DNA from 4 places in the Lysinibacillus sp. GW823-FHT06C08 genome. Region 2 is predicted to be linked to each of the others. Evidence: riboswitches for the same ligand, from Rfam matches in the RefSeq annotation. Region 2 holds a riboswitch; each other region holds the start of a gene.
What was found. A riboswitch is a leader RNA that binds a small molecule or an ion and turns the genes downstream of it on or off. The one in region 2 is predicted to bind cobalamin.

Region 1: linked by a shared signal. The riboswitch ahead of AC1Q6O_RS09310 (hypothetical protein) and the one ahead of AC1Q6O_RS13305 ((2Fe-2S) ferredoxin domain-containing protein) in region 2 are both predicted to bind cobalamin.
Region 3: linked by a shared signal. The riboswitch ahead of mmgD (citrate synthase) and the one ahead of AC1Q6O_RS13305 ((2Fe-2S) ferredoxin domain-containing protein) in region 2 are both predicted to bind cobalamin.
Region 4: linked by a shared signal. The riboswitch ahead of cobT (nicotinate-nucleotide--dimethylbenzimidazole phosphoribosyltransferase) and the one ahead of AC1Q6O_RS13305 ((2Fe-2S) ferredoxin domain-containing protein) in region 2 are both predicted to bind cobalamin.

Annotation. Positions count from the first base shown of each region.
Region 1 is NZ_JBXAHN010000002.1:307,102-310,239, reverse strand. It holds gene AC1Q6O_RS09315 (elongation factor G) at 1-409, shown strand, start outside; gene AC1Q6O_RS09310 (hypothetical protein) at 515-1,273, opposite strand; cobalamin riboswitch at 1,507-1,690, opposite strand; gene AC1Q6O_RS09305 (hypothetical protein) at 1,796-2,107, opposite strand; gene AC1Q6O_RS09300 (phBC6A51 family helix-turn-helix protein) at 2,936-3,138, opposite strand, start outside.
Region 2 is NZ_JBXAHN010000005.1:54,311-57,448, reverse strand. It holds gene cobJ (precorrin-3B C(17)-methyltransferase) at 1-1,059, opposite strand, end outside; gene AC1Q6O_RS13305 ((2Fe-2S) ferredoxin domain-containing protein) at 1,064-1,435, opposite strand; cobalamin riboswitch at 1,580-1,761, opposite strand; cobalamin riboswitch at 2,023-2,207, shown strand; gene AC1Q6O_RS13300 (energy-coupling factor ABC transporter permease) at 2,352-3,098, shown strand; gene AC1Q6O_RS13295 (energy-coupling factor ABC transporter substrate-binding protein) at 3,100-3,138, shown strand, end outside.
Region 3 is NZ_JBXAHN010000008.1:218,817-221,954, reverse strand. It holds gene AC1Q6O_RS18230 (bifunctional 2-methylcitrate dehydratase/aconitate hydratase) at 1-43, opposite strand, end outside; gene mmgD (citrate synthase) at 142-1,263, opposite strand; cobalamin riboswitch at 1,454-1,648, opposite strand; gene AC1Q6O_RS18220 (NUDIX hydrolase) at 1,880-2,365, shown strand; gene AC1Q6O_RS18215 (ABC transporter ATP-binding protein) at 2,413-3,138, opposite strand, start outside.
Region 4 is NZ_JBXAHN010000001.1:929,069-932,206, reverse strand. It holds gene AC1Q6O_RS04295 (trimeric intracellular cation channel family protein) at 159-764, shown strand; gene cobT (nicotinate-nucleotide--dimethylbenzimidazole phosphoribosyltransferase) at 832-1,887, opposite strand; cobalamin riboswitch at 1,982-2,158, opposite strand; gene AC1Q6O_RS04285 (DMT family transporter) at 2,218-2,700, opposite strand; gene AC1Q6O_RS04280 (hypothetical protein) at 2,766-3,068, opposite strand.

The DNA of each region.
Region 1 (3,138 bases), on a different contig from region 2:
AGGACTGGAACAAGCACAGAACGTCCTGCTTGAGCCGTATTATCGCTTTAAAATGAAGGCTTCCAATGACTTTATTGGCCGTATGATGACCGACATTCAACAGGCTGCTGGCACCTTCGACGACCCTGTACTCACTGAAACAGACGTTGTATTAACAGGACGTGCACCAGTAGCGACCTTCATGAGCTATAGCACGATTTTTGCCGCCTATACAAATGGGAAAGGTGCGCTTACCCTCCAATTTGATGGCTATGATGTGTGTCATCATGCAGAAGAAGTAATATCTCAAATAGGCTATGATAAAAATGCCGACCCTGAATACAGTTCTTCCAGCATTTTTTGTTCAAAAGGTAAAGGCTATTCTGTCCCTTGGCAAGAGGCGCAAGCAGCCATGCATTGTCAGAGCTAAGTTCATGTACTAGCATGGCAAATCTGTTGAACTAGTACTTCAGATGAAGGTAGAATATCCCTACAAAAAATAAAGCAAGCCCTCCGCTTCATGGAGGGCTTGCTTTTATATGGCACCAACAGCTTTCTTTGAAGGCTTGTGCACCGGATAGGCAGGTTCAACCACCACATAACCTTGCGTATTCGTGAAGTCGATAACTACTTTTCCAGGCTGACTTTTTAATATTTGTAGTTGATCAATTAATGTTAATAATAGCTCGTGGCCGTTCCCACGTGGATGCCAATTAAAGTGATAATCATTTAATTCCTGAACGGCTTGAAGAAACTGCGTGTATTCCTGCTGTGCAAATGCAATTAGTTTATCCTGATGAGGAATTTGCTCTAAATCGTTCATATACGTTTCATAAAAACGTATGACAATCGAGCATAGTAAATCATTGACACGTGCAGCGCTTAACACTGGATTGGGCTCCTGTGAAAGACGGTCAAGATTAGGCTTTGCTCGTGTTGAATCAATGCGTGTAATTAAGTGGTACTGCTCCCCATTCACCTCATAAACAATAGGGTTGGTTGGCATATACATCATAAAGCTATTCGTCTTCGTTTTCAGTTGATCCGTTAAATTCGCCTGAGCAAAAAGATGGCCTTCTACCTCCCCATTTTGTATCCAAATAATGTCTTTATTATATAAGATTTGCTCAAAAAAACGATTGTTGCGAATCAGTCTCGTTGCTAATAATTGATCAATTAGTGATTCGACCACCATTCTTGTTTTCGCTTTCTTAGCAATTTCTGTCCGTGGCTGCTTACAAATCGTCATATCTACAAAAGGCGTTTCCTGTGTTGTCGTTGCATGAATATTCATCCTATGTGCATCCCCTTTGCGTACATATTTTCAAAACAAAAAGGACTTCCTACTATGTTTGAGGAAATCCTTCGCTTTAATGTGCTTCATCACACAATGCCAAACAAACCCTAAGTAAATGTGAAGGAGTTCTAAAATGAACCCTTTCATGAACTTTGGGCGTATGACGTACTGTGACGAACAGAGCATTCTGTTTTGTCAACATGCCACCTCCTATTCCTCGTAGGTTTATGGTGTGTACTCGTAACTAGGCAGGTATCCTGACTCATGGTCATCGCCACTTTTCCCCTTCCCATCATTTGACAGTGGTTGCTGAAAAGTCGCTCACATTTACAGTTGCGGGACAGTGTCGGATTCACACCGACTTCCCTTTTAAGCAAATTGCACGCAATTTACACCTATTACTACACGCTATTCAGTTGTCATAGGAATCGAGTGTACTCCACATTCCTATTAGATTACTAAAATCAATTGTAAAGTAGTGTTTTTCTAAAGTCAAATATCATAATATTTTCCAGCTTCTCATTCTTTGCCTTCTATTCGTTGTAACTCAGATAGTAGATACTGTTTTATTACATCGTTTTCATCCTTCCCATAATGCGTTAATACTGCTAAATCACACGCATCATCTAGTAAATAATTCTCGTTCATTCGAGTGCGAACGAACTCTATAACACTTACCTCACGGGCATTATAGCGTAAATCACCGCCAACTTTAGTCGTAAAAATTCCAACTTTTTTTCTCATAGCCATTACGATTGATCTCACTTGACCTTCGGTTAAATTAAACGCTGCTCTAACGTCTGCTGTTAAAATATTTTCCCTATGCCACATTTTTAATTACCTCACTTTCTCTTCGATATTCTAGCGCAAATATATTTTTGTAAATATCCGCTAAATTATCCGAATTAGTTACGCCAAAAAACAAAGGAAAGTCGACTGATACTATTTGGTTGCACTTAGCGGTATAGTTAAAATACAGAGAAATAGCATTGACGCAAAACTAACGCAAGTTAAATCACTGTAATAAAGTCCTATAATTTTCAATTAAAGTAATATATAACTAATATCTTTTGCGACATTCAGACGATTCCACCAGCACAACTATCCGATTCAACGATTCTCGATACGTCTGACAGCGAAAAAAACTGGCTTGTTTTGAAAATGGTATCTGTAATTATCGGACAGCAGAAAGCGCCTGTAGGAAGTCGGTGGCTTGGGGGGATTTTCGAGTTATCCAACGTTTAATTGACGCAATAAATATCAAATGAATAAATATTCATTTTCAACTTCCCATAAGCTTGATTATGTAAACTAAAAACACCTACAAAATGCTGATTCTACTGACTTTCATAACTTTTATGTAAAAACAAGATATACACAATCTTATACACCGTTGATATACTGCAATTCTTGCGACTATCCCTGTTTGTACATACGTTACAATACTGCATAAAAAGCTGTATAAAATATCGGATAAATTGTCAGATAACGATTTGTTTGCGAGTACCCATATGCGCCAGCGCCTTCCGCCCGATGTTTTCCCCGTATTTCGGAATCAGTCGGAAGCCCTAACGCTCCTTTAACGCAAAAAAAAGACGGCAGTCAGCCGAAGCCAACCACCGCCAATTTAATACTTTACCGCTCTAAAACGCTGATATATCAACGATTTAGCCCTTGTTTAATGCGAGCCAACTGTGCAGCAACCGCAGCTTCATCTACCGCATGCGTTTTAACGTCTAGTTCCGCACGGTCAATAAGCATACCCTCCGTTTGCATATATAGCTTCATCATTGAGGCATTACCCGCCTCACACTCGCGTACTAGCGCTTGCATAATACGAGTACGACTGTCAGTTAAATACG
Region 2 (3,138 bases):
ATTAGCCACGCCAGGGCTCACTGCTAATTCAAAAATGGATTCTATTTTTTGTTGTACAAGCTTTGGAGTAACCTTGATAGCACTTGTTCCCTTTACCATTGCAAGTGCCGCTGTAGCCATTTCAAGTGCTGTTTTTTTCGGCTTTGGCATAACGGCTATACTGGGTTTATTCATTCTCCCTGCATTAGGGTCTGCCGCAAAGTCATTTCGTGCTGTTCCTGTCTCTTGATTCATCGCCCATGGCTCATTTTCTTCCCGTAAGCGTTGATGAGGACGTAATGGCTGTTTTTCCTCACCAAGTGTATATTTACGTTGGTAGCCTCGCGGTGTAATCATTTTATTATCATAGAAGAACGTAGATGAGTTTCCGATAATAACTGTTGTCAGCATACCAATATCATGTTCCAGCATTTCTGCCAATGTCGTCATCGTCACTTCCTGACGTTCTCGATAGGCACTTTTTACAAGCCCTACTGGTGTGTCAGGAGAACGATATTCTAAAAGAATTCGTTGCGCTTCGACAATTTGTCTTGTACGGCGACCACTTTTAGGATTGTATAAAGCAATAACAAAATCGGCCATAGCTGCGGCTTCCACACGCTTCGCAATTAAATTCCACGGAGTGAGATGGTCACTCAAACTAATGGTACAAGCATCATGCATAATGGGTGCACCAAGTAAACTAGCACATGAATTGATAGCTGAAATACCTGGGACAATCTCCACTTCAATACCAGTTGCCTCTGTCCAGCCTAGCTCAATTAATACTTCATACACCAATCCCGCCATACCATAAACGCCTGCATCTCCACTCGAAATGACCGAAACAATACTTCCTGCCTCTGCTTGACGAACGGCCTCCTGAGCACGTGACACTTCCTCTGTCATACCTGTACTGACAATGGATTTTGCGCTGACTAAATCTTGAATCAGTTCAACATAGGTTTTATAGCCTATGATCATGTCACTTTGTTGTAAAGCCTCTACTGCACGTGTCGTAATATGCTTAAAGTCTCCAGGCCCAAAGCCTACTACGAAAATTTTCCCTTTTTGCGCCATGTTTTTACCCCTCTTTCACCTTTTCAATCCCTTTAATGGCTGTTGTTTGCGCTGTTCGCTGTAATGTCCCTTCTCGAAGTGTAAAAACATGATCGTTATATAAGGATTCATGATGCAAATCCTGTACAAGTGTTCTAGCATGCTCCGTTGACGGTACACGATACCAATTCCCCTGAGGGTAAGCAATCACAACACAAGCATCCTTGCATCGTCCATTACAGCGCGTTCTTGTCGTATGTATTTCTTTATCTAGTGCGTTACGCTGTATTTCATCTCGTATAGCTTGGGTAATTTCCTCCCCATCCTTGTTCATACAGCTACTGCCATTGCAAATAAAGAGATGTGTTTTCATCCCCTCTAAATTCCACGTTGTCATCTTATATCTCCCCTCATTTGCTTTTGGAAAAAAGAAAAAACCTTTACTCTGCCGAAGAGTAAAGGTTTGTAGAAGCCAAATAAAAACGAATAGATTGAAAGACAGATCCTCGCTTTTGCTTCAACTTCTCCCTCCGAAAAGTTTGCATGCACAATCTGATAAGCAGGTTTCCTGACTTAAGCTTCATTTTACTGTCGCACCTTCCCTAGTTTGCACAGGTGGCATTGCGATTTCATCAGCTATTACAGTAGCGGGGGCTGTATTGGACTTTCACCAATTTCCCTATTATCTCGAGTTCTTCGAGCACTTATCGACGTTTTATATGAAATTTTTAATCGTATACATAATAGAAAACTGTCTTAATCATATCTTATTATTTTAAAATTTCAATATTTCTTTAAAAAATCATGACAAATTTATCAATTTCATAGGAGGGGTGAAAGCTATTAAAAATTTGAATTTGCCTTCTTTAATCCTAAAAAACGTTAGTTATCAGAATTTTCGACATTGATATTCTATTTTTAATTTTTTATAAAAAAAGTATAGCATAATTATGGAAATTCGTGATACACTTTGTCGTGAAATCTCACAACTTACTATTTTTCGGTGTAAAATGCTCGTCATTTTGCTTAAAAGGGAAGCCGGTTTAAGTCCGGCGCGGTCCCGCCACTGTAATAGGGAGCTTTATAGAAAATGTCACTGTCCAATGGATGGGAAGACCTATAAAGTGTTGAACTAGAGCCAGGAGACCTGCCGAACATAAGTGATCGTTTCAGCCTACGAGGATAGGTGTGCGGCTTAGCAGATGAAAATGTTATTTGCTTTTTTAGCTATGCACTTTTCCAACAACGGAAAAGTGCTTTTTTATTACGCACGCTACATTCTAAAAATCTATTTACAGTTTGGAGGAAAAAAATTGAAGCTGTCTTGGTGGAAACTTAGTTATTTTCTATTGGCTTTTTTAATGGTGCCAAAGCGTGCCTTCGCCATGCATATCATGGAAGGTTTTTTACCAATCGAATGGGCTATTTTTTGGTGGGTAATCTCCATCCCATTTATTATTTTAGGATTGCGCTCTATTCGTAAAACAATTGATGAAAACCCTGAAACAAAAATGATTCTGGGGCTGTCCGGTGCGTTTGCCTTTGTCCTATCAGCCTTAAAAATCCCTTCAGTTACAGGGAGCTGCTCACATCCAACAGGAGTAGGTCTCGGAACAGTATTATTTGGACCGTTAGCCATGAGTGTCATTGGGACAATTGTTTTATTATTTCAATCTTTACTTTTAGCTCATGGTGGGATCACAACATTAGGGGCTAATGCATTTTCGATGGCTATTGTAGGACCGTTTATCGCCTACTTTGTATTTAAAGGGGCAAAACAATTGGGGTTATCGTTTTCATTAGCTGTTTTCTTTGCGGCCATGCTTGGGGATTTAGGTACATATGTGGTGACTTCCATTCAATTAGCACTAGCCTTCCCATCTGAAGTTGGAGGCTTTATGGCTTCCTTTACAAAGTTCGCAAGTATTTTTGCCTTAACACAAATCCCATTAGCTGTGAGTGAAGGAATATTAACAGTTATTGTCATGAACTTCTTGAAAAAATATAATATTAGCGAATTAAAATCTTTACGTGTTTTCTCTACAAAGGAGGCGCACTAATATGAAACGAAATTTATTACTTTTAGCAATCGTCGTACTA
Region 3 (3,138 bases), on a different contig from region 2:
CAAGAAGCTGGTCTGTCATCGTTTTTTCATTCGTTTTAATCATCTATATCTTCCTTTCAAGGTATGAATTTGATATACTAGTATGCTGATGGGCATTGGTCAGAATGTCCATCAGCTCTATGGCGAGTTGTTAAAACTTGATTATACCGACAATTCTTCAAGGTTATGACGCTCGCCTATATAATGAACACGAGGTCTAAATAATCGATTATTGTCATGTTGTTCGATCACATGTGCACATAAACCAATCGTTCGAGAGCCAAAGAAAATAGGCGTATATAATTCAATTGGTAAGCCCAGCATGTAGTACACTGGCGCAGCATAATAATCTAAATTTGGATACAAGCCTTTTTCCTCCACCATCACTTTTTCACCAGCTTCACACATGTGATATAAGCGGTCATCCCCTTGCTCCAAGCATAATTTATATAAAGCTTCTTTCATGATCTGCGCTCTTGGGTCCATTTTTTTCATATAGACACGATGGCCAAAGCCCATTATTTTCTCTTTATTTTTGAGCTTGTTTTTCAGCATCGCTTCAAAGCCTTCCACTGTCTTAGCTTCAAGCAGCATATACATGACTGCCTCGTTCGCCCCACCATGCAAATTTCCTTTCAATGATGCGACAGCACCAGTTAGAGCACCATACAGATCGGATTGTGTGGAGGCAATAACACGAGCAGCAAAGGTCGAATTCGGCATTTCATGTTCACTATATAAAACAAGTGATTGGTCAAAAATTTCCTCTTCTAATGGTGTTGGTTTTCTTCCAGTAATCATGTAATAAAAATTAGCACTATATGAAAGCTCACTATCCGGTTCTACTACCTCTTGACCATTTAATACACGGTAGCTATTCGCAACGATATTGGGCATTCCGCCTAAAAGTCGATATGCTCGTGTTACATTCTTTTCAGTCGAACGATCATTGATGTGCTGATCATACCCTGCTAACGCTGAAATTCCAGTTCTAAGGCCGTCCATAGCATGTGTCCCATTTGGTAATAAGTTGAAAATTTGAAAAAGCTCTTGTGGAACGTGATAGTTTTCTTTCAATTTATCTTGTAAGTCAGCTTGTTGCTCAGTAGTTGGTAGGTTTCCGTGCAATAATAAATGGACAATATCTAAATAGGAATATCGCTGAGATAGTTCAATCAAATCATAGCCCCGTATAACAATTTGGCTTCCTACTACGTCTAAGAAAGACAGTTTTGTTTCCGCAGCAATAACTCCATCAAGACCTGGTGAATACGTTAACTCCATGAATTACAACCCCTTTGTTTAATCATTCTTGTAAGCGTTACCATTCAAACTCGAAAGAACAACAAAAAAACAACTTCTACCCCTTTAGAAGTTGTTAATCTACAAAAGTATGACAGAACAAAAAACAGTGAACTTACATCCATTCACAATCATCATACAGTAGCTAACACCTCCCTATCCTCGTAGGTCAATTGATGCTTATTTAGCGGCAGGTCTCCTGACTTATCATCAACATTCCTATAACACCTTCCCGTTTTGATGAACAAAACAGTGGCCACGTTATGGAACTCCTACATACAGTTGCGGGACAGTGTTGGACTCACACCAACTTCCCTTTTAATCAAATGGAATCAAACCCATTTGAACCACCAAAATTTAGCATATTCAATTTGTCTTTTTACCTTAACATAGAGGTTTCCAAACAATCAATATAGGTAAAATTCAGAAAAGACTGATTATAAAAAGCTATTTTTCATTTTTGACGAACTATTCTGCATATTTAAGCATTATTTCGCTCAAAAAAAGATTGTTAATCAATCCCAATGAAGCTATATTTATGAAGTCTACTTTAAAAAAGCGAATTATTTTGCATAACGATGAAACGTGGAGTGACGGGATGGGCTATATAACAGAATTAAGAAAGCTTATCGGTAATAGACCGATTATAAGCGTCGGTTCGACAGTTCTTGTTGTTAATGATGATAAGAAGATACTCTTTCAACATCGTTCAGATACGTTGGATTGGGGATTACCTGGCGGCTCAATGGAAATAAACGAAACATTAGAGCAGGTTGCTGCTCGTGAACTTTATGAGGAAACTGGACTCGTGGCTACAGAGTTTGATTTTATCGGTGTTTTTTCAGGACCTGATTATTACTACTGTTATCCGAATGGCGATGAAATCCATACAGTCATTCACCTGTATAGAGCTAAACATGTAAGGGGTGTATTGGAAATGAAAGATGGTGAGAGCTTAAGCCTCACTTATTTCAGTAAGGAAGAACTTCCGAATAATATGGAACAGAGGACGGTCGCTCTCTTAAACAACCTAGAAGGTAAAATATGGGGGTTCGAAAGCTCCTTTACGAAGCTTTCCAAATAACAATGTAAGAATTTTAATAAGGACTTTCTTCGCAAAGACATTCCAGTTCATTCTAAAGTATTCTTGTGAATTCTTTCGCGAGGGTGAGTGGGTAAAATCGCGTTGTATAGCTCAAGTGATGCGGAATGCTTAAATGGTTCACCTTTCATACTTTCCTCTACTAGCTGACCATTTTGCATGACAAGGATGCGATCTGAAATAAAGCGTGTAGCCTGTAGGTCATGAGAAATGAAAATGTATGCAAGTTGCAAATCCTTTTGTAGTGTCTGTAGTAATTGAATGATATGTTTTTGCAAAATCATATCTAAACTACTAATGGCTTCATCTAAAACAATTAATTTTGGGTGTAAGGCAAGCGCTCTTGCAATGTTAACACGCTGTTGTTGTCCTCCGCTAAGCTGGGAGGGATACTTTTCGGTAATAGATTTGTCTAACTCTACATGATCAAGTAATTCCTTTACCTTATAATGTCTCTCAGCTGAGCTATAATGCTCGAAATTTAGGTACGGTTCCTCTAAAATTTGAAAAATGGTCTGCTTTGGATTTAATGAATGATAGCTATTTTGAAAGACTGCTTGTAAATCTCTCCGTATCATTTTTTTCTGTTGGCTAGTGGCATCATAAAGATTAACCCCTTGAAATAGAATCTCACCGGCTGTTGGCCTTTCCATTCCTAATATAATTCGGCCCAATGTGCTTTTTCCTGAGCCACTTTGTCCAACAATCCCTAAGCATTCCCCCTCCTGAAGTGAAAATGATACTTTCTGTAATAC
Region 4 (3,138 bases), on a different contig from region 2:
TGTTTCTCAGCGAAATTTACGCTAAGCTAATGTGCGGACTTATTTCAAGAAGAGTATTTAATGATGGATTTTGGCTATTAAATTCATAGATTTTGTTACTTACAGGATCTTTCTGCTTTAGGAATGAGATTCATTTATTTATAGAAGGGGTGAAAGGGATGGCTTGGGAAGTTTTTAGTATTATTGGTACAATTGCCTTTGCTATTTCTGGGGCAATTATTGCAATGGAAGAGGAATACGATTTATTCGGTGTTTATATACTCGGTATCGTCACTGCTTTTGGTGGAGGGGCTATCCGAAATTTACTTATCGGGCTACCTGTCACAACATTATGGGGACAGGATATGATGTTTCAAATTGCACTTGCAGCAATTACCATATTTTTTATTTTCCCTCATCATTTGATTCAACACTGGCATCGTTGGGGCAATTTCACAGATGCAATTGGCTTATCAGCATTTGCTATTCAAGGCGCACTCTACGCTGTAAAGCTGGATATGCCGATTAGTGCTGTCATTGTAGCTGCGGTCTTAACAGGGTCAGGTGGTGGAATCGTGCGTGACTTATTAGCTAGACGAAAACCACTTGTTCTTCGTGACGAAGTCTATGGTGTTTGGGCTGCTCTCGCAGGGCTTGTTATTGGATTTGATATTTTTACAGGAGACATTTTCCTTTATATGTTATTTGCGGTAATTACAGCATTACGTATTCTTTCCTATATGATGAAATGGCGTTTACCTTTGCGAAGGTTGAATCGGGCATAGAGTCTATCATTGATTAAATAAGCGCAAATTGTTCCTTAACTATTTGCGCTTAATTGTTTTTCGGTAACTATTTAGCCAAAAGATTCATTGCTTCTTCCAGTGTCACCATATTTTTCATCATTGAGCAAGCAGCATCTAATAGAGGAAAGGCTAGTGTTGCACCGGAACCTTCTCCTAGCCGCATATTCATGTTTAGCATGGGTTCCACTCCTAGTAATTCAGCGGCAATTTTAGCCCCTGGCTCCTCCGATGCATGAGAAGGTATAATAAAGTCCTTTACTTTTGGTTCAATTTGATAAGCAATAAGCGCAGCAATAGTTGAAATAAATCCATCAATCACAACAGGTTTTCGGTAACTTGCGGCTGCAAGGATGATACCAGCCATAGCCCCAATCTCTAGCCCTCCAACTTTAGCTAGAACATCAATGATATCGTTAGGATTGGGCTTGTTGAGCGTAATTGCTTTTTCAATGACCTCTGCTTTATGAGCAATTCCTCCTTGACCAACACCTGCTCCAAACCCTGTTATTTCAATTGAGTCATAGCCAGTCAAAACAGCTAAAATCGCAGTACTCGGCGTTGTATTACCGATGCCCATCTCTCCTGTTCCAAGTAGATTGGCTCCTTTTATAATTTCATCTGTTGCCACACGAATCCCCACTTCAATAGATTGAATGGCCTCCTCTCTAGACATAGCAGGGCCTTGTGCCATATTATCTGTACCATATTTTACTTTATGAACGATTACGCCCGCATTGAGTGGAAGATCATCCTTTACTCCAACATCTACCGTTACAACCTTCGTATTCGTCACACTTGCAATCGCACAAACACCCGTACCTCCTTTTGGAAAATTTAATGTTTGAAATAAAGTAACATCTTGTGGGTTCGTCGTCACACCTTCCTTACAAACTCCATGATCTGCTGCACAGACAATCATCACCTTTTGATCAATCACCGGATATAATTGTCCTGTAATCCCAGAAAGTTGCACAGCAATGGATTCTAATTTACCTAGGCTACCTGGCGGCTTACATAGAATATCTATTCGCTTCCTTGCTTGCTCCCTACTATTTTTATTAGCGCCTTGAATGTTTTGAATTGTGTCATGTAATAATTGCATTGTCATTTCTCCTCTCGTTCTTCATGAAGACAAAATAAAAAGCCTGTAGTTTATTGTCATGACAAATAAACTACAGACTTTTCCATCATCTATATCCACTTAAAGCAAATAGGCAGGTCTCCTGGCTTAAGTTCAACATTTCATAGTACCTTCCCAGCAATGAGCTAGTGGTCTTCACTATTAAACTCCCTTTTACAGTGGCGGGTCCGCTAAAGCTTTTCACTTTATTCCCTATTCTCCCTTAATGGGCACCTAATGCTTGTATTAAACTACTTTTAATCTACGACAGCATATTTCTTCTGTCAATATTTAAATGCGATACTCGTATGCCTATTCTTTTTCTAGCTCGCTTAGCAATGTTGACCCTAATAATAGGACCGCTCCTATTATTTGTAGATGCGTCATTTTTTCTCCAATAATCATCGTTGAAATGACTAATGATGTTAGTGGAGCTATATAGCTAAGTATGGCTATACTTTGCCCTTTCAGCTTTGACATGCCCCAAAAGAACAATAAAAATCCAACCCCTGCATGGACAATACCTAATGTCATTAATAATAGGACTGACTTAAAACTGAGTGTCATAACCTGAAACCCTGTTGTCCCAAGTATATAAAAACAAAGGAAAAAAGCTGCTAAAGATAGTTGAATAATTGTATTTTCCGGTTCTTTTAAGCCACATATACATTTATTTGTAAATGTTAGAGCTGTATAAAAGCATGCGGCGATAAGACTGTAGACAATGCCAATAAAATGTTTACTGTCTCCAGTGCCTTGACTTTGGACAATCAAAAATAGGCCAAAAATGGCCACACAGACATACAGTATTTTTCTGCTAACTAGCTTCTCTTTTAAGACTATTGGAGATAAACAGATTACTAGTACTGGTGCAAAATAATAGCTGAGTGCAGCATTAGCAATTGTTGTTTCTTAGCCTGAAATAAGAAAATCCAATTCCCACATAAGGCAACACTAGAAAGTATTAATCTCCACTTATTTTTGAGAATACTTCTTTTCGTTAAACTTTCCTTTATATAAATAAAAATCACTATCAAAAAACAAGCACCAATCAAACTCATCCAAAAAGCGATTTCACTTGAAAACAAAGGGATATACTTGGCAAAAACACCAACTGCGCCAAAAATAATCATGGATAATACAAACGCTAATTTTCCGCTCATTACAATTCCTACTTTCTACGTATAAGCATTAACCTACACAGTAGAATCTATTGAAAATGAGCAAACTGTT